3 regions of the Mesorhizobium sp. ES1-6 genome follow, and region 1 is predicted to be linked to each of the others. Evidence: predicted binding sites of a transcription regulator. Region 1 holds the regulator's gene; each other region holds the start of a gene.
What was found. Region 1 encodes LexA, which represses DNA repair genes until DNA is damaged. Its sites were predicted from a motif close to TGTTCNNNNTGTGTTCNG; they were not measured.

Region 1 (5,982 bases):
CCATGACGTCCATCATCGCCGGCAGCGCCACGGCGCTGTTTGCGATCTGGCATTTCCAGCGGGTGTCGCCGCTCAGCCTGTTCGCCAATCTGGCCGTCATGCCGATCGTGTCGGTCGTGATGTTCCTGGCCGTCGCCAGTGCGTTGCTGATGCCGTTCGGACTGGATTGGCCGGCTCTTTACCTCATGGGCAAAGGCCTGACGGCGATGATTGCCGTATCGGCGTGGATATCGGAGCGCTCGCCAATCGATGGTGTCGGGTTGATTTCGCGGCAATCCGTGCTGCTGGTGACCGTCGCATTGGTCATCGCGACGATGGCGACGACCCGGCTGCGGCTCGCGGCACTGCCATTCGCGCTTGCCAGCTTGTTGACTGTGTCGGATACGCGCACCCCCGATGTGCTGATCTCGGAAGATGCGCGGCTGGTCGCGCTGCCGATCGGCGGCGGCGAACTCGCGGTCAACCGGGCTCGCCCGAACGAATTCACCGTCGACAACTGGAAACGCGCGCTCACATCCGAAGCCATCGTCGTACCGGAGATGTTCGACAAGGCAGGTGGGCAATTCGCCATCGCCGATGCGGTAAACCTGCCGGCGGGAGCGCCGTTCTATTGCACCGAAGGCGTCTGTATCGCTCGACACCCGTCCGGTGCGATCATAGCGCATGTCGAAGACCGCAAGGACACCTGGAAGGCCTGCGCGTTCGCCGACCTCATCGTCGTCAATGACGCGACCGCCTACGATGCCTGCCACAATCCGCTGGTTCTCGTCGTCACCAAACGGCAGCTCGCCCGCAAGGGAAGTGCCGCGGTCTTCTTCGATCCTCGGTCGGCCACGACCCCGGCCAAGATCGAATTCGCCGTCGACCAACCATACCGGCCCTGGCATGAGCAACGAAAATTCTCACGCGAGGCGAGGGGACTGCCGCCCTATAAAAAGCCCGACAAGCCCGACAAGCCCGATGGCAAACAGGCTCAGTAGCGCCTGATCAAGCCGACCAGCCTGCCTTGCACCTTGACCCTGTCCGGCCCGAAAATGCGGGTTTCATAGGCCGGATTGGCGGCTTCGAGGGCGATCGAGGCGCCTTTGCGGCGGAACCGCTTCAGCGTCGCTTCCTCCTCGTCGACCAGCGCCACGATGATTTCGCCTGGGCTTGCCGTATCGGCATTGCGGATGATGACCGTGTCGCCGTCGAAGATGCCGGCCTCGATCATCGAGTCGCCCTTGACTTCCAGCGCATAGTGCTCGCCGCCCATGATCATATCCGGCGGCACCGAGATCGTATGCGTCTGATGCTGGATGGCGTCGATCGGCACACCGGCGGCGATACGGCCCATGACCGGGATGGACACGGCTGAAACCGCATCGTCGTCATTGCCGGCCGCGGGCAGTCGCGAAGGTGCGGCCGCCGGCTTGATCTGGCGACCGAGATTGTTTTGACCCAGGCTGCCCTGGATGACGCTTGGCGAGAATTTCTTTGCCGCGTTGAGGCCGGGCGCGATCGAATCCGGCAGCCGCAGCACTTCCAGCGCACGCGCCCGATTGGGTAGCCGCCGGATAAAGCCGCGTTCCTCCAGCGCCGTGATCAGGCGATGGATCCCCGATTTGGAGGCAAGATCGAGCGCTTCTTTCATCTCGTCGAAGGACGGCGGTATGCCGCTTTCCTTGAGGCGTTCGTGGATGAACATCAGCAGTTCATGTTGCTTGCGTGTCAGCATGGCGCGGCCCCCAAGGCATTGAACAACGGTCTGATTCAGAATCGAAAAACAAACCCAGAACAAACACTATCTGTTCCAGTTGTGTTCTGCAACCGTTTAAAGTTTAGTGAATTTGTTAAGGCGTCAGAAGCTTTTGGCTCGCGACTGCGGCCGGCAGACGACCTTTCGTTTCCGCATGGGCCTTGAAATCGTTATGGTTAATGGCTTGCGGCCTAACCCTGAAGGAGGCTTGGCGCCAGCCCTTTCGAAGGATCCAGGTAAGAGGCTCCAGCAAGTGTTCGTGCCATCTCCGGCGGAACGAAACGAAATCAAAACGCCAACGGCCGGCAAGCCGCTCACGGGCGGCCTTTATTCCTGAAGCGTCGGCCGGTGCACGGGCCCGACATCATCCGGCGACAGCCTTCAAGCTGCCGGCGCGGGCGGCGTATTTGGTCGCGCTACTGTCTTCGCTGTGGACATAGACATGCAGCGTGTAGCCGATATGGGCCGTCATCAGCGCCTTGGCCCGTTCGACGTCACGATCGAGTGCCGCTTCCATGATCGCGGTGTGATGCTCGATGGCAATCGCTTCGCGCAATGCCTCCATCGCCTCCTCATAGCCATCCTTGAGGCCAGCCGCGGCCCGTAATGTCGGCGCCAGGCCAAGAAAGCGATGATGCCGGCGTAGCTGATCCGAGATTGTCGAGCGGAAACGCATCAGCCAGTTGCATGTGGCGGCGCTCAGCAGCGCCGCATGGAAAGCCTCGTGGTTCTCGTCCCATTTGTCGACGGCCGCATCCGAGGGATCGTCGACCGCGGTCTTGCAACGGGAGAGCCGGTAGTGGGCGGTGACAACGGCATCCTCCCATTCCTTGCCGCCTTTCTCCATCGATTCGAGGAACAAGGGGATCTCGACCACCATCCTGGCGCGCGCCAGATCCTCCAGTTCGGCCCGCGATACGGGAGCGACTGTAAAACCACGGTTGCTGATGGCGGTGACAAGGCGTTCGGCCTCGAGCCGCGACAAGGCTTCGCGCAACGGCGTCCAGCCGACGCCATAGGTGCCGCGCAACGCGCTCAGCTTGAGGGGCGCGCCGGGCATGAGGCGCGTGGTCAGGATATCCCGACGCAACAGCTGATAGGCTGCCTCCGTTTTCGTGGAGTTCGTCTCATCCTGCATCGCGGTCCATCCGTCGTCCGGCAAAGAGAAATTATATATGATGTCCGACCGTGGCAAGAATTATATATAATGTTTGACAGGGGACGGCCGACTGACCATGATCGTTGCAGTAGCCGCGCTGCAAGCGGCGCTGATCAAATCTGGGAGGACATGATGTTGAAGTCGAAATCCGCTTGGGTGTCGGGTTTGTTCCTGGCTGGCGCGTTGATGGTGAGCGCCGGCAGTGCCGCCGCCGATCAGATCCGCATCGGCATTGCCAATTTCGGAGAACATCCGCAGCTCAACGCCGCCATAGCCGGCTTCAAGAAGGCGCTGACGGACAACGGCTTCGTCGAAGGCAAGGACGTCGTTTATACGGAGAGCCATACCAATTTCGATGCATCGCTGGTGCCGCAGATGATCGCCAAGCTGCAGGCCGAGCAGCCCAAGCTGATCTACACCATCACCACGCCGGTTTCGCAGATCGCCAAGAAGGCGCTCGCCGGTTCCGGCATTCCGATCGTCTTTTCCGCGGTCACCGATCCGGTGGCGGCCAAGCTGGTGCCCTCATGGGACGCCGGAGACGAAGGCATGACCGGCGCCAGCGATCTGCAGGACGTCGCCGCGGTGATGGCCTTCACCAAGAAGTTGCTGCCCAACGCCAAGCGCTTCGGCGTGCCTTACAATCCCGGCGAGGCCAACGACGTTGCCTTGGTCGAAAAGATCAAGGCGGCGGCGCCTGCGGCCGGCTTCGAGGTGGTGGAGGTCGGCATCGACAACGTCAATGACATTCAGCAACGCATCGCTTCGCTCGCCGGCAAGGCCGACGTGATCTACGGCCCGGCCTCGAACCTTATCCAGCCGGCGATCGCCGCTGTCTCCGCGGCCGCCCGCCAGGCCGGTATCCCGGTCGTCAACTCCGATGACAGCGCGGTCCGCAACGGCACCGTGCCGGCGAGCTTCGCGGTCAATTACACGCAGGTCGGCGTCAACGCCGGCACCATCGCCGCCGAGATCCTGAAGGGGAAGGACCCCAAGACGATCGCGCCGTCGCGCCCGGCCTACAAGGACCACATGGCAACGATCTCGCGCAAGGCGATGGCCGCGTTCGGTATCGAGATACCCGCTTCGATGGCCGATTGCGGCTGCATCGTCGACTGACATCGGAACCGCAAGGGGTGACGGCCTCGGCGCCGTCATCCTTGAGGTGAGGGAGGAACGATGCTCGAAATCCGATCGGCGCGCAAAGTATTCTACAAGGGCCAGGCCGACGAGAAGGTCGCGCTGGACGGTCTCAGCCTGTCGTTGGCCACGGGCGAGTTCGGCATCGTCATCGGCTCCAACGGTGCTGGCAAAAGCAGCATGCTCAATGCCATTTCCGGCGCCCTGATCCTCGATTCCGGCCAGATCCTGATCAACGGCGCCGATGTGACTGGAATGCCCGTACACAAGCGCGCCGCGCAACTGGCGCGCGTCTTCCAGGATCCGATGCGCGGCACCGCCGCCAGCATGACGGTCGCGGAAAACATGCTGCTGGCCGACTTGCGCAGCAGCAAGCGCACCTTGCGCCAGGGGCTGAACGCCACCCGGCTCGCGTCCTACAAGGAACGCCTGTCGATACTTGGCCTCGGCCTTGAAAACCGCCTCGATACCCGCGTCGACCTGCTTTCGGGCGGGCAGCGGCAGTCGCTGTCGCTGATCATGGCGGTCGGCGGGTCACCGGACTTGCTGCTGCTCGACGAACATACCGCGGCGCTCGACCCGCGCACGGCCGAGATTGTCATGCGGGCGACGGTGCGGGCTGTCAACGCGCTGAAGCTGACGACCCTGATGGTGACCCACAACATGCAGCACGCCGTCGATTACGGCAGTCGCGTGATCATGCTCGACGCGGGCCGGGTCTTACTGGAGGTCACCGGCGAGGAGAAGGCGAGGGTCACGGTTCTCGATCTGATCGGCCATTTTTCCGTCAAGACCGACCGCATGTTGCTGGCGAGCTGACCGACATGGGTTTTGTTCAGGAAATTCTCACCAGCTTCGTCGCGATCATTCCGGTCACGCTGGCGCAAAGCCTGATCCTGGCCTTTGTCGTGCTCGGGATCATGATCCCGTTTCGGATGCTGAATTTTCCCGATCTCACCAGTGAGGGCGCCTTTCCACTGGGCGGCTGCGTCTGTGGTGTGCTGCTGGCTGCCGGCGTATCGCCACTGGCAGCCATCGTGGTCGCATTCGCGGCGGGCTTCGCGGCAGGCTGCTGCACCGCCTTCATCCATCTGCGCTTCCGTATCCACACGCTTCTCGCGGGCATCCTGATGATGACGATGCTCTACAGCATCAATCTCCGCATCATGGGCAAGTCCAACCTCTCCGTCTTCGGCTCGCCAGCCGTCTTCGACTGGGTGCCGTTCGCGCGGCCAGGTTTTCCCGCCAGCAAGATCGTGGTCGCCGGCCTCCTCGCGCTGATCGCCTTCGCGTTGCTCTACATGTTCTTCCGGACCGAGAAGGGGACAGCGGTGCGTGCCGTGGGCGCCAATCCCGACATGGCCGAGGCGCAAGGCATCAATGTCTGGGCAGCCACCATAGGCGGCGTCGGGCTGGCGAGCGCGTTCTCGGCCTCAAGCGGCGCACTGATGGTGCAGTCGCAGGGGTTTGCCGACGTCAATATGGGGCTGGGGATCCTCATCAACGGTCTTGCCGCGCTGATGATCGGCGAGGCCGTCGTCGGCAAGCAGACGGTCTGGCGCCAGTTGCTGGCGCCCTTTGCCGGCGCGATCATCTATTACCAGCTTGTGTCGTTCTGCCTTGCCGCCGGCATGCCGCCGCCCGACCTGAAGCTTGCCACCGGCCTGTTCGTGCTGGCCATGCTTGCCTTGCCCAGCCTCAAGCGCGGCCGTGGGCCGGCGCCTGCCCGCGAAGCGATCCGTGAATAATCAGGGCGTGAATAAATCAGGGAATGTCACAATGATGCGTGCACCGCTCGATCTCGCAGCCGTCGAGGCCATGGATGCGGCGGATCCGCTGCGTGCCATGCGCGACCGGTTCATCTTGCCGGAAGGCGTCATCTATCTCGACGGCAATTCGCTCGGCGCCGCGGCGCCCGCCGTCTTCAGCGAGCTGCAGAAGGCAG
Region 2 (5,982 bases), on a different contig from region 1:
AGGGAACGGACGCCGATGGCATGCAATCACGCGCAAAGGTGCGGGTACGGCCATTTCCGCTGTCCGCTCCCAAGCAACCCGAGCCGTTCAAGGCGGCGCGTGCGCTGGTTCGGCGCTAATTCTGTTCCCGTGCCGACCGCTGGCACGGATGACCCGCATATAGAGAATTTTCTGGAATAGTTCTAGACAGTTGCAAAGCAAATTTGTGCGATGCGGCAGCGACCGTGCCGCTTCGTTCGAGGGACAGGCAAGGGATGCGGCTGATCGCCGAAAATCTGGGCGGCGAGCGCGGCGGCGAGCCGGTGTTTTCCGGCATCGGGTTTGCGTTGGAGGCCGGGCAGGCGCTGGTCGTGACCGGGCCGAACGGTTCGGGCAAATCGACCTTGCTCAGGGTGGTCGCCGGCCTGTTGCCGAAGATGCAAGGCCGGCTGCTGCTCGAGGGCGGCGGCGACGAATTTCCCTCGATCGCCTCTGCCTGCCACTATCTCGGCCACCAGAACGCAATGAAGACGGCGCTGAGCGTGGCGGAGAATTTGCGCTTCTGGCGGGCGTTTCAAGGCGAAGGCCGGCTCGATGTCGAGGAGGCGCTGGAAACGGTCGGACTGGGCGGCATCGGCCATCTGCCGTTCGGCTATCTCTCGACCGGGCAAAGGCGCCGCGCGGCGATCGCCAAGCTCCTGGTCAGCCATAGGCCGCTGTGGCTGCTGGATGAGCCGACGGCAGGTCTGGACAAGGCTTCGGAGGGGCGGTTCGCGGGGTTGATGCGCGGGTATTGCGCGGAAGGCGGAATGATCGTGGCGGCGACGCACCTGCCGCTGGGATTGGAGGGGACAGAGTTGAGAATGGGGGAAACGGGTTGATGACAGTGCGAGGCGCCCCCCTCTGCCCTGCCGGGCATCTCCCCCTCAAGGGGGGAGATTGGCAGCTTCAACGTTACGCCAATCTTTCACCTGTTGTGATTGGCGAAAGCCGAGATGACATCCAATCTCCCCCCTTGCGGGGGAGATGGCCGGCAGGCCAGAGGGGGGGGCCTGGGCGCAGGCATCTCAAATCATGCTAAGCCTCTTCGCCCGCGACATCCGCCTCAATATCCGCGCCGGCGGCGGCGCGCTGACCGGGGTCATCTTCTTCCTCGCCGTCATCGCCACCATTCCGTTCGGCGTCGGCCCGGACCTCAAGCTGCTTGCCCGCATCGGTCCGGCGATCCTGTGGATCGGCGCGCTGCTTGCCTGCCTGCTCGGGCTCGACCGGCTGTTCCAGGCCGACCGCGAGGATGGCTCGCTCGACCTCTTGGTGCTCGGCCACGACCGCCACATGCTGGCGCTGACGGTGCTGGTGAAATGCGTCGCGCATTGGGCGGGCAGCGTCCTGCCGCTGGTGATCGCCGCTCCCCTGCTCGGCCTGTTCATGAATATGGAACCGCTCGCCATCGGCGCCACGGCGTTGACGCTTCTGGTCGGCACGCCGGCCATCACCTTCATCGGCGCCGTGGGCGCGGCGGTGGCGGTGGCGCTGCCGCGTGGCGGTCTCCTGATCTCGGTGCTGGTGCTGCCGCTGACCATCCCGGTGCTGATCTTCGGCGTCTCGGCGAGCTATGGCGCGACGGCCAATCCCGATCCGTTCCTGCAGCCTTTCCTCATTCTTGCCGCGCTGACCATGTTTCTTGGCGTGCTGGGGCCGACCGCGGCGGCGCTGGCGCTGCGCCATGGGACGGATTGAGGCGGCCACGAGCGGCGGAGGCTGCGGCGCGGCGGCCGATTGCGCGGCCCGTGGCGCGAGGTTAAGGGAAGGCATGAGCGAGCGCAGCGAACGGATCGGGTTGGCGGGCGGCAGGCCAGGAAGGCGGCCGGCATGAGCCCGCACGCACTCTACGTCACCGCCGCCTATGCCATCACGGCAATCGTGCTGGCCGGACTGATCGGCTGGATTCTCATCGACCAGCGGGCACGCAAGCGCGAACTCGCCGAGCTCGAGGCGGCCGGCGTGCGCCGCCGTTCCGACAAGACCAAGGCGGGAAAACCGTGAGCAGCGAAATCGAAACGCCGACGCCGGCCCGTCGCCGCCTGTTCGTGTTCTTGCCGCTGCTGGTCTTCCTCGGCCTGGCCGGACTGTTCCTGTCGCAGCTCTTGTCGGGACGCGATGTCTCGGAAGTGCCCTCGGCGCTCATCGGCCTGCCGGCGCCACGGACGAGCCTGCCGGCGCTGGAGGGGTCGAACCTGCCCGGACTCGACTCGAACGCTTTCGCCGGCAAGGTCACGCTGGTCAATGTCTTTGCGTCGTGGTGCGCGCCATGCCGGGAAGAGCACCCGGTGCTTCTGGGGCTGGCGCAGGACAAGCGGTTCACGATGGCGGCGCTGAATTACAAGGACCGGCCGGAAAATGCCCGCCGGTTCCTCGGCGATCTCGGCAATCCGTTCCAGGCGATCGGCGTCGACGAAGCCGGCCGCACGGCGATCGACTGGGGCGTCTATGGCGTGCCGGAGACCTTCCTCATCGGCAAGGATGGCAAGATAGCCTACAAGCATGTCGGGCCGCTGACGGCGGAGTCGGCGCGGACGCTGCTGCTGCCTCGGATCGAGAAGGCATTGGCGGCGCCGGGTTAGGCGCCCCTTCTTTCGTCATTCCAAGGGGAAGCAGGGAGCGGCGTAGACCCTGAGACGACGAAAAACCGAGGCTACTCCGCAGCCTCTTCGATCTTCTCCATGTCATCGTCCGACAGGCCGAAATGGTGGCCGATCTCGTGGATCAGCACGTGGGTGACGATGTCGCCCAGCGTCTCCTCGTTTTCGGCCCAGTAATCGAGCATGGCACGGCGGTAGAGCGTGATGCGGTTCGGGCCTTCGCCGGTCTGCGGGTTCCAGCGTTCGGCAATGCCGCGCCCCTCGAACAGGCCGAGCAGGTCGAACGGCGTTTCCAGCGACAGATCGTCCATGATTTCGTCGGTCGGGAATTCGGCGATCTGGATGACGATTTCGCCGGTCAGCTGGCGAAAATCCTCCGGCAGATGGGCGTAGGCCTCCAGGGCCAGGAACTCCAACTCTTCCATCGAGGGCGCGAGTTCGCCATGCCATGTGCGGGTCTTGTAGATGCGGGCCATGCTTTGTCCTTTGATCCCGGCATATAGGCGTTCGCACCGGTCGAGGCAAATATCCCCTATACGTCGGCGTTGCACAGCGGCAGGAATAAATTCCTTATGACTCTGCTTGACTCTTCCAGGCGCCTCTGGAATCTATGTGAACATAACAGGAACAATTGTGAGTGGAAGCTGACCGTCATGGCGATATCAGCCGTGGCGCGGGAGACTGTTTTTGCCCTGCGCCGCCAGATCGCGAAAATCGAGGGAACGCTGCCCGAGCGCCTGCAGGCGCCGGCGCGGGCGACCCTTGATGCCGACGCCGACGTTGGCCCCGGCGTCGATCTGACGATCGTCCGGCGCGGTCTTGCCGCCGCCTTGCCGGATGCTTTCCTGCCCATCGGCGTCGAGCGGCTCGATGCCGCGCTCGGCGGCGGCCTGCCGAAAGCCGCCCTGACCGAAATCCATGGGCTGGAAACACGCGATGCGGGAGCCGTGGCCGGCTTCGCTTTGTCGCTCGTCAGCCTGATCCTCAACCAGGCGCAAGGGTTGCCCATCCTGTGGATCGGGACATCGGAAATTTTCCACGAGGCCGGCTTTCCCTACGCCAGGGGGCTGCATGCCACCTTCGGCATCGAGCCCGGGCAATTGCTGTTTTCCGAGGCGCCAAGGCTCGTCGATGCACTGTGGGTCGCCGAGGAGGCGGCCCGCATGACCGCGCTTGCCGCCGTCATCCTGGAAATCCGCGGCAATCCGCAGCGGCTGGACCTGACCGCGACACGCCGCCTGCATGCGCGGGCGCAAGGCGCCGGCCGGCCGGTGGTCCTGCTGCGGCAGGCGGCCGGGCCGGAACCGACGGCGGCGCCTGTCCGTCTGATCGCCGCGTCGGCGCCGGCCGTGCCGCGCGAAACGATCGCTGGGCCGCTCGCCGGTTCGATCGGCCGCCCCGCCTTCACCATCAGCATCGGCAAGAGCCGCACGGCCCTGCCTGGACAATTCACACTGGAGTGGAACCCCGATGAACGCGGATTCGAAGAAAGAGGGGACAAGGAAAGACGGGCAGAGAATCCTGTCCCTGTGGTTTCCCTATCTGGCGGCCGAAAGGATCCTGCGGCAGCGGCTGGGGAAATCCTGGCGTTCCCGGCCGTCGGATCACCCATCTCACCCACCGTTGGTAATCAGCCACCGCCAGGGCAACGCGCAACGCATCTCGGCCCTCGACGAGCGGGCTGAGGCGCTGCACCTGAAGCGCGACATGGGGATTGCCGATGCGCGCGCCATGCATCCCTCGATCGACATCGTCGAGGCCGATCCGGAGGCCGACCGGCGCCTGCTCGAGGGCCTTGCCGACTGGTGCGACCGCTACACGCCGCTGGTGGCGCTGGATGGCATTGACGGCCTGTTCCTCGACGTCACCGGCTGCACTCATCTGTTCGGCGGCGAACGTGCCATGCTGGACGAAATCCTGTCGCGCTTCCTCCAGCAGGGTTTCGACGTTCGCGCCGGGCTTGCCGGCACCCCCGGAGCCGCCTGGGCGGCGGCCCGCTTTTGTGGCGCCCGCATCGTCGCATCGGGCGAGGAGGAAGCCTTGCTCGCCCCCTTGCCGCTGGCCGCCCTTCGCATAGCACAGGAAATCCGTACCAGCCTGGAAAGTGTCGGGCTGCGCACGGCGGGCGCCGTCATGGCCGCACCGCGCGCGCCGCTCGTCCGCCGCTTCGGCGCTTTGCTGCTCCAGCGCCTCGACCAGGCGCTTGGCCGTCTCGACGAGGCGATCTCCCCACGTCTTCCCGTCGCGCCGCTTTCGGTCGAACGGCACCTCGCCGAGCCCGTCACGCTGACGGAGGAGATCGAACGGCTGGTCGGCATGCTGGCGACGACCTTGAAAACCGATCTCGAACGCCGCGGCGAAGGCGCAAGGAGCCTGGCGCTGTTGCTCTTTCGCGTCGACGGCGCCGTCAGCCGCATCGCGCTCGGCACCTCGCGGCCCATGCGCGAACCCTTGCTGATCAAGAAATTGTTCCATGAGCGGCTGGCGGCATTGGAGCAGCAAATCGATGCCGGCTATGGCTTCGACCTGGTGCGCCTCTCGGTGCTGGCCGTCGCCGCTTTCGATGCGCAGCAGACCGATCTGACCGGTGAAGCGGCCGATGACGGCGCCGACATCGCTCTGTTCGCCGACCGCATCCGCGCCCGCCTCGGCGAGGGCGCGATCCTGCAGCCGGTCCCCGTGGAAAGCCATCTGCCCGAACGCGCCGTCGCCATCGTCCCCTTCGCCGAGGCGCCGCGCCGGACCACGCCGCCGAAGAAGCCGGACAGGATGCAGGCGCCGATGACCATTTTTCCGCCGGAACGGCCGATCCGGCTGTTCCGCGCGCCCGAGCCCATCGAGGTGCCGGTCACCGGAATGCCGGAGGGACCGCCGCTGCATTTTCGTTGGCGCCGCGCGCTGTACCGCGTTACCCGCGCCGAAGGGCCCGAACGCATCGCCGCCGAATGGTGGCGCGAGGCGCCAGGCGATCCGGCGGCATCGACACGCGACTATTTCCGCATCGAGGATGGCGATGGCCGCCGCTACTGGCTCTACCGGCAAGGCCTTTACGGCAACCCGCAAGTACCGCCACGCTGGTTCATGCACGGGGTCTTCGCATGAACGCGCTGACCGTCATCCCCTATGCCGAGTTCGGCATCCAGTCGAATTTCTCCTTCCTGCGCGGCGCCTCCAAGCCGGAGGAGCTGGTGGTCGCCGCCAAGCTCCTGGGCTTCTCCGCGATCGGGCTCGCCGACCGCAACAGCGTGGCCGGCGTGGTGCGCGCCTGGCAGCAGGCCAAGGTCGAAAAGCTTGCCTACCACCCCGGCTGCCGGCTGGTTTTTGGCGACGGCACGCCGGACATTCTTGCCTATCCCAGGGA
Region 3 (5,982 bases), on a different contig from region 1:
GCGGGAACAGGAGCCCGACAAGGAGCGCGAGAGCGACGGCAAGCAAGGCAAGCGATATCAGGCGCCGGGCCGCCGTCGCGTTGGCGGCCTTCCATGAAGCAATGATTGCCAAGCCGCTGCCGGCAAGCCCGGTGACGGCGAACTGCACGACCGAGAATGTGTCGCACTGGGCCACGCCCCAGGACGAGACGGGAATGGTGGCGGCGAAGACGAGGGCCGAGGCGCCGGCGAGGCCGAGGCCAAAATCCCTGGCGATCAATCTTTCGCCGTCACCCGTGCCGAGAAACAGCAGCGCGACGACGGCGCCGAGGGTTCCGGCATAGGGCGCGCTCTCCATGCCGATGGCGAGGGTCAGCGTGGCGCAGATGCCCGCGACAAAGGCAGCCGGCCGATGCATGGGCGCCTCGAGCAGCAAGGCGAGGCTTGCCAGCGTCAGCATCAACTGGACATTGTGATGGTCCAGCGCGCCGGGAGAAAAAATACCGATGTAGTACAAGGCCGCCCCACCGACGACGGCGGCGGGCAGCACGGCGGGCGCGCCGGCGAAAGCGCGCGCGGCGCGCATGACGAAGAAGATCGCCAGCCAGAACTGCAGGGAAGGCCAGAAAATTTGCACGATGTGTTCGGCCAAAGCGGGGCTGCCCGTCAGGCTCGAAGCCGCAAGGATGCCCAGCGCGAGCGGCGCGTCGAGCAGCCGCGACCAGTGCATGAGGAAGCCGCCCTCCAAACCCATCCTGTACTGGTGCAGGTCGAACCAGCCCTGGCCCCCCAGCAGATCGCGAACCTCGACCAGTTGCAGCAGGCTGTCATTGTCGCCCGCGGGATTGGCCAGTTGCGGGAATCCTTGCAGGGCCTCGAGGGCCAGCAACAGCAAGACCGCAAGCAGCGCAAACGCAATATCGGATCGCCAGAAGCCGTGGCGCGTTTGCTTGGAAGTTTTCTGGAACATGGTCACGAGCGGCTTCATTCCGTGCGGAGCACCGCATTGTAGCGCGCCGGTTTCAACAAAGGGTAAAATCAGAACAACCGCCAGGGACGTGTCCGACGGTTTCGGGCTGGAATCGAGCAAGACAAGAAGGCGGCCATCCCGGCGTTTCCCTGAGCCTGCTCAGGCGCGCATCGGGAAAACCCAAAGCGAGGACAGGATATAGCTCAGCGTACTGGTCGCGACCGTCATCAGCGCCGACATGGCGAGCGCGGACATGCCGAGATACGCTACCGCTGTATGGGAGACGGCGCCGGAAAAGACCGCGCACCCCGCTTGCACCGCCAGATAGCGGGGCAAGGCACGAGCATGATCGTGCTGCCCGCCAAAGGTCCAGCCTCGTTGCGCCCAATACGCAACGGCAACCGTGAGCGCGTAAGCAAGCAGGCTGCCCAGGAAGGGCGAGAGGCCGAGCGAGACCAGCAGCCACGACAGGGCAAACAGAAGCAACGCGGCGGCCACGCCAACCGTCAGGAAGCGGAACAGCCGTGTCTGGACGAGGTCGGTCACGGTTCCTCGCGGGCCGGCGTTTCCTGGAACTGGCCTGCCTTCAGCCGCTTGACCGGTATTTCCAGGACCCCGAGCAGGAAAGCCGAAAAGAAGGCCTGAAACGAAATGACGATCAGGCTGAGGCCGAGGACGACGATGCGCGGGATTTCGGAATCATTCAACGGGCCGAAATTGAGGTGGGCCCAGCGCATGACGGCATAGAGGCAGAACAGCAGGCCAGCGGCAAAGCAGATGCCGGCATTGGCGGCGAGGCGGTCGGTGCTGATGGTCCTGGTCAGCCAGTCGGACCCGCGGCTGCGCGGCAGGATGCCGGTGATCTCGGCATAGTATCTCGAAATGGCGCCGAAGGTGATGAGCTGGATGCCGGTGACGACCATGAAGCAGGCGGCGACGAAGGTGTTGAGATCGAGCGAAAGATTGTCGACCACCCGCAAGGGGCCGAACACCAGCAGGGCGGCAAACAGCGAGCCAAGGCCGGAAAGCACCGCGCCCGGGATAAAGAACATCCAGCGCGGATTGTAGACCAGCAGGAATTTGAGATGCCGCCAGCCGTCGCGCCAGGTCCGCAGATGCGGCGGCCGGCTGCGGCCGTCCGGCTTGAGCGTGGTCGGTACTTCCTCGATACGCAGGCCGGCAAGCGCGCTGCGCACCACCATTTCGCTGGCGAATTCCATGCCGGTCGTCTGCAGATCGAGCTTGCGGATGCTGTCGGCATTGAAGCCGCGCAGGCCGCAGTGGAAATCCCCCGTCTTGATGCTGAAGAACAGCCGGCCGACGAAACTAAGCACCGGATTGCCGAGATACCGATGCAGCGGCGGCATGGCGCCGGCCTCGATGCCGCCCCGGAAGCGGTTGCCCATGACCAGGTCGGCGCCGCCGCGCAGCCGCGCCACGAATGTCTCCAGCGCACCGAAATCATAGCTGTCATCGGCGTCGCCCATGATGATGAAGCGCCCCCTGGCGGCGGCGATGCCGCCCAGAAGTGCCGCGCCATAGCCCTTTTGCGCGACCGGGACGACACGGGCGCCGCCTTGCGCGGCAATCTCCTGAGAGCCGTCGTTGCTGCCATTGTCGGCGATCAGCACCTCACCCGGGATTCCGGTCTTGTCGAGAAATGCCCTGGCCTTGCCAATGCAAACGGCCAGCGTCTCGGCCTCGTTGAGACACGGCATCAGGATGGTGAGTTCGAGCTGCTGGGAGGAGGCTGCGCGGACGGCAGTGAGCGCGTTCATGATCGTTGTCCAACGGAGACACCCTGTCCGGCACCGGCCGTCAGGGTTTTCGGCGCCGATCTTGTCCGATAAGGCTTAAGAAAGCGATGACATGCGTTCTCGCCTTGTCTGTAACGGCCGGCACGTCTGGCTGATCGCAATGTTCAAAACCTGCGATTGGCAGAAGGCGCCGCGACCCTTATATCGCTTGCGTCGACTGCGCTGGGGATCCGCCATGAAGCTGAAAATCGCCGTCCAGATGGACCATGTCTCCACCGTGTCGATCGCCGGCGACACCTCGTTCGCGCTGTCGCTGGAAGCGCAGCGGCGCGGCCATCAATTGTTTCACTACACGCCCGACCGGCTGTCGCTGCGCGACGGCAAGGTGTTTGCCCGCATCGAGGAGATGCAGGTGCGCGACGAGAAGGGCAACCATTACACGCTGGGCGACAAGGTGCGCACCGACCTGTCGGAGATGGACGTGATCCTGCTGCGCCAGGATCCGCCCTTCGACATGAACTACATCACCACCACGCACATGCTCGAGCGCATCCATCCGAAGACGCTGGTCGTCAACGACCCGGCCTGGGTGCGCAACAGCCCCGAAAAGATCTTCGTCACCGAATTCCCGGACCTGATGCCGGAGACGCTGATCACCAAGGATCCGCTGGAGGTGGCCGCCTTCCGCAAGGAGTTTGGCGACATCATCGTCAAGCCGCTCTACGGCAATGGCGGCGCCGGCATCTTCCATCTCAAGGAAGACGACCGCAACCTCGCCTCGCTGCTCGAAATGTTCGCCCAGCTGTCGCGCGAGCCCTATATCGTGCAGCGCTATCTGAAGGACGTGCGCAAGGGCGACAAGCGCATCATCCTCATCGATGGCGAGGCGGTCGGCGCCATCAACAGGGTGCCGGCCGAGCACGATTCGCGCTCCAACATGCATGTCGGCGGCCGCGCCGAGAAGACCGAGTTGACGACACGCGAGCGCGAGATCTGCGCCCGCATCGGACCGTCGCTGAAGGAACGCGGCTTCATCCTGGTCGGCATCGACGTCATCGGCGACTACATGACCGAGATCAACGTTACCTCGCCGACCGGCGTGCGCGAAGTCGCACGCTTCGGAGGCGCCGACATCGCCAGCCTGTTCTGGGACGCGGTGGAGGCCAAGCGCGGGAAATAGCGCTTACAGCCTATGAGGGTTTGGCATATTGCTCGGCGCTCATGCCAGGCTGAGCAGCCGTTTTCACTTTGTTTTAACCATGTTCCGCTTTTTGCAACCGCGTACAAATCGCGATGCAACCGAAGCGATTACCGGTTCCGGTGATGTTCCTGATTTGGTCGAAAACCTGTGCATCCCGGCCAGGCGTGGCAGGCGCGCCGCAACGAGCTTGGCGGTCCCTACGACGGGGTGGTGGCGCTCGCCGTGCTGATCCATGTGCCGCGCGACCAGATCGACCAGGTTCTGGCGAAGATTGCGCGCTCCTTGCGGCCCGGTGGCGCCTTTGTCGTCTCGATGCGCGAAGGCGAAGGCGAAACGGGCGGCAGATACCATACGGTCGACTGGCGTAGGGACGCCTTCGCGACTCGCATCGAGGCCGCCGGCATGGAGCTTCTCAGCCACGCCTTCCGCGTCGGCAGGAAGGAGCGGGGGTGGAATACTTTCCTGGCGGCGAGGCCGTCGTGACCCCGCGCGTCCTCGAGGCGCCCGCCCGGCATCCGGTGAGGCTCGTCTTCCGGGGAGGTCGCGAACACGGCGAGGCTTGTTGCGTGCGCAGCAGGCGAAAAGTCCATCCGACCGTGCGCGGCGTCCTCTTTGTTCCTGTATTGTTCTTGCCTTGGGCTGAAATCTGTGGTTGTCTTGCGTTGACACCGCTCGCGGCCTGTTCACACGGGCCAAGACGAGCCGCATCCGGGGGCAAAACATGGTGGCGCGGGTTCGTACGGTCGCTTTCCAGGGCATCGAGGCCGTGCCGGTCGACGTGCAGGTGATGATCGCGCCCGGCAAGGTTAACATGCATATCGTCGGCCTGCCCGACAAGGCGGTGGCCGAAAGCCGCGAGCGGGTGCAGGCGGCGCTGCATGCGTCAGGCCTGTCGATGCCGTCGAAGAAGGTGACGGTCAACCTCGCTCCGGCCGACCTGCCGAAGGAAGGCAGCCACTACGATTTGCCGATCGCGCTCGGCCTGATGGCGGCACTTGGCGCCATTCCGGGCGACATGCTGGCCGGCTATGTCGTGCTGGGCGAACTGTCGCTCGATGGCACGATCACGGCGGTGGCCGGCGCCTTGCCGGCGGCGATCGGTGCCAATGCCGAGGGCAAGGGGCTGATCTGTCCCTTCGCCTGCGGGCCGGAAGCGGCTTGGGCGGGAAAAGATTTTGATATCCTCGCGCCGCGCAGCCTGATTGCGATCGCCAATCATTTCCGCGGCACGCAGGTGCTGTCGCGCCCCGAAGCCGGCATCCGCGCCGCGCCGCGCGACCTGCCCGACCTTGCCGACATCAAGGGCCAGGAGACGGCCAAGCGGGCGCTGGAAGTGGCCGCCGCCGGTGGCCACAATCTGCTGATGATCGGCCCGCCAGGTTCAGGCAAATCGATGCTGGCGCAGCGGCTGCCGTCGATCCTGCCGCCGCTGGCGCCGAAGGAATTGCTGGAGGTCTCGATGATCGCCTCGGTGGCGGGCGAACTCGGCGAAGGCAAGCTGACTGATCGGCGGCCGTTCCGGGCGCCGCATCATTCGGCCTCGATGGCGGCGATGGTCGGCGGCGGCCTGCGTGCGCGGCCGGGCGAAGTGTCGCTTGCCCATCATGGCGTGCTGTTCCTCGACGAATTCCCCGAATTCACGCCGCAAACGCTCGATGCGTTGCGCCAGCCGCTGGAGACCGGCGACTGCATGATCGCGCGCGCCAACCACCGCGTCACCTATCCGGCGCGCATCCAGCTGGTGGCGGCGATGAACCCGTGCCGCTGCGGCATGGCCGGCGAGCCCGGCTATCGCTGCCTGCGCGGCGAACGCTGCCGCACCGACTATCAGGCGCGCATCTCCGGCCCGCTGCTCGACCGCATCGATCTCAGGATCGAAGTGCCGGCGGTTTCGGCCAGCGACCTGATCCGGCCCGACCGGGCGGAGAAGAGCGCGGACGTTGCACTGCGCGTCGGCCGCGCCCGCGCCCTCCAGCGCGAGCGTTTCGAGCGGCTCGGCGTCAGCAGCGCCACCACCAATGCGCATTGTTCTCCGGCAATCATCGAGACAATCGCGATGCCGGATGCGGCAGGCC

Region 2: a site for LexA is predicted at 3,234-3,251, ahead of LB564_RS09310 (ImuA family protein). Genes of this name have one in related genera too.
Region 3: a site for LexA is predicted at 4,521-4,538, ahead of LB564_RS17855 (YifB family Mg chelatase-like AAA ATPase). Genes of this name have one in related genera too.

The regions. Positions count from the first base shown of each region.
Region 1 covers NZ_JAIUGU010000001.1:484,585-490,566, reverse strand. The annotation lists gene LB564_RS02630 (ComEC/Rec2 family competence protein) at 1-980, shown strand, start outside; gene lexA (transcriptional repressor LexA) at 974-1,717, opposite strand; gene LB564_RS02620 (GntR family transcriptional regulator) at 2,103-2,876, opposite strand; gene LB564_RS02615 (ABC transporter substrate-binding protein) at 3,030-4,016, shown strand; gene LB564_RS02610 (ABC transporter ATP-binding protein) at 4,077-4,856, shown strand; gene LB564_RS02605 (ABC transporter permease) at 4,862-5,785, shown strand; gene kynU (kynureninase) at 5,820-5,982, shown strand, end outside.
Region 2 covers NZ_JAIUGU010000003.1:122,602-128,583, reverse strand. The annotation lists gene ccmA (heme ABC exporter ATP-binding protein CcmA) at 255-860, shown strand; gene ccmB (heme exporter protein CcmB) at 1,054-1,719, shown strand; gene ccmD (heme exporter protein CcmD) at 1,852-2,025, shown strand; gene LB564_RS09320 (DsbE family thiol:disulfide interchange protein) at 2,022-2,603, shown strand; gene LB564_RS09315 (metallopeptidase family protein) at 2,675-3,097, opposite strand; gene LB564_RS09310 (ImuA family protein) at 3,275-4,306, shown strand; gene LB564_RS09305 (DUF6504 family protein) at 4,245-5,723, shown strand; gene LB564_RS09300 (error-prone DNA polymerase) at 5,720-5,982, shown strand, end outside.
Region 3 covers NZ_JAIUGU010000006.1:307,130-313,111, forward strand. The annotation lists gene LB564_RS17830 (GtrA family protein) at 1-949, opposite strand, end outside; gene LB564_RS17835 (GtrA family protein) at 1,109-1,495, opposite strand; gene LB564_RS17840 (glycosyltransferase family 2 protein) at 1,492-2,727, opposite strand; gene gshB (glutathione synthase) at 2,942-3,886, shown strand; partial or broken gene LB564_RS17850 (methyltransferase domain-containing protein) at 4,088-4,390, shown strand; gene LB564_RS17855 (YifB family Mg chelatase-like AAA ATPase) at 4,629-5,982, shown strand, end outside.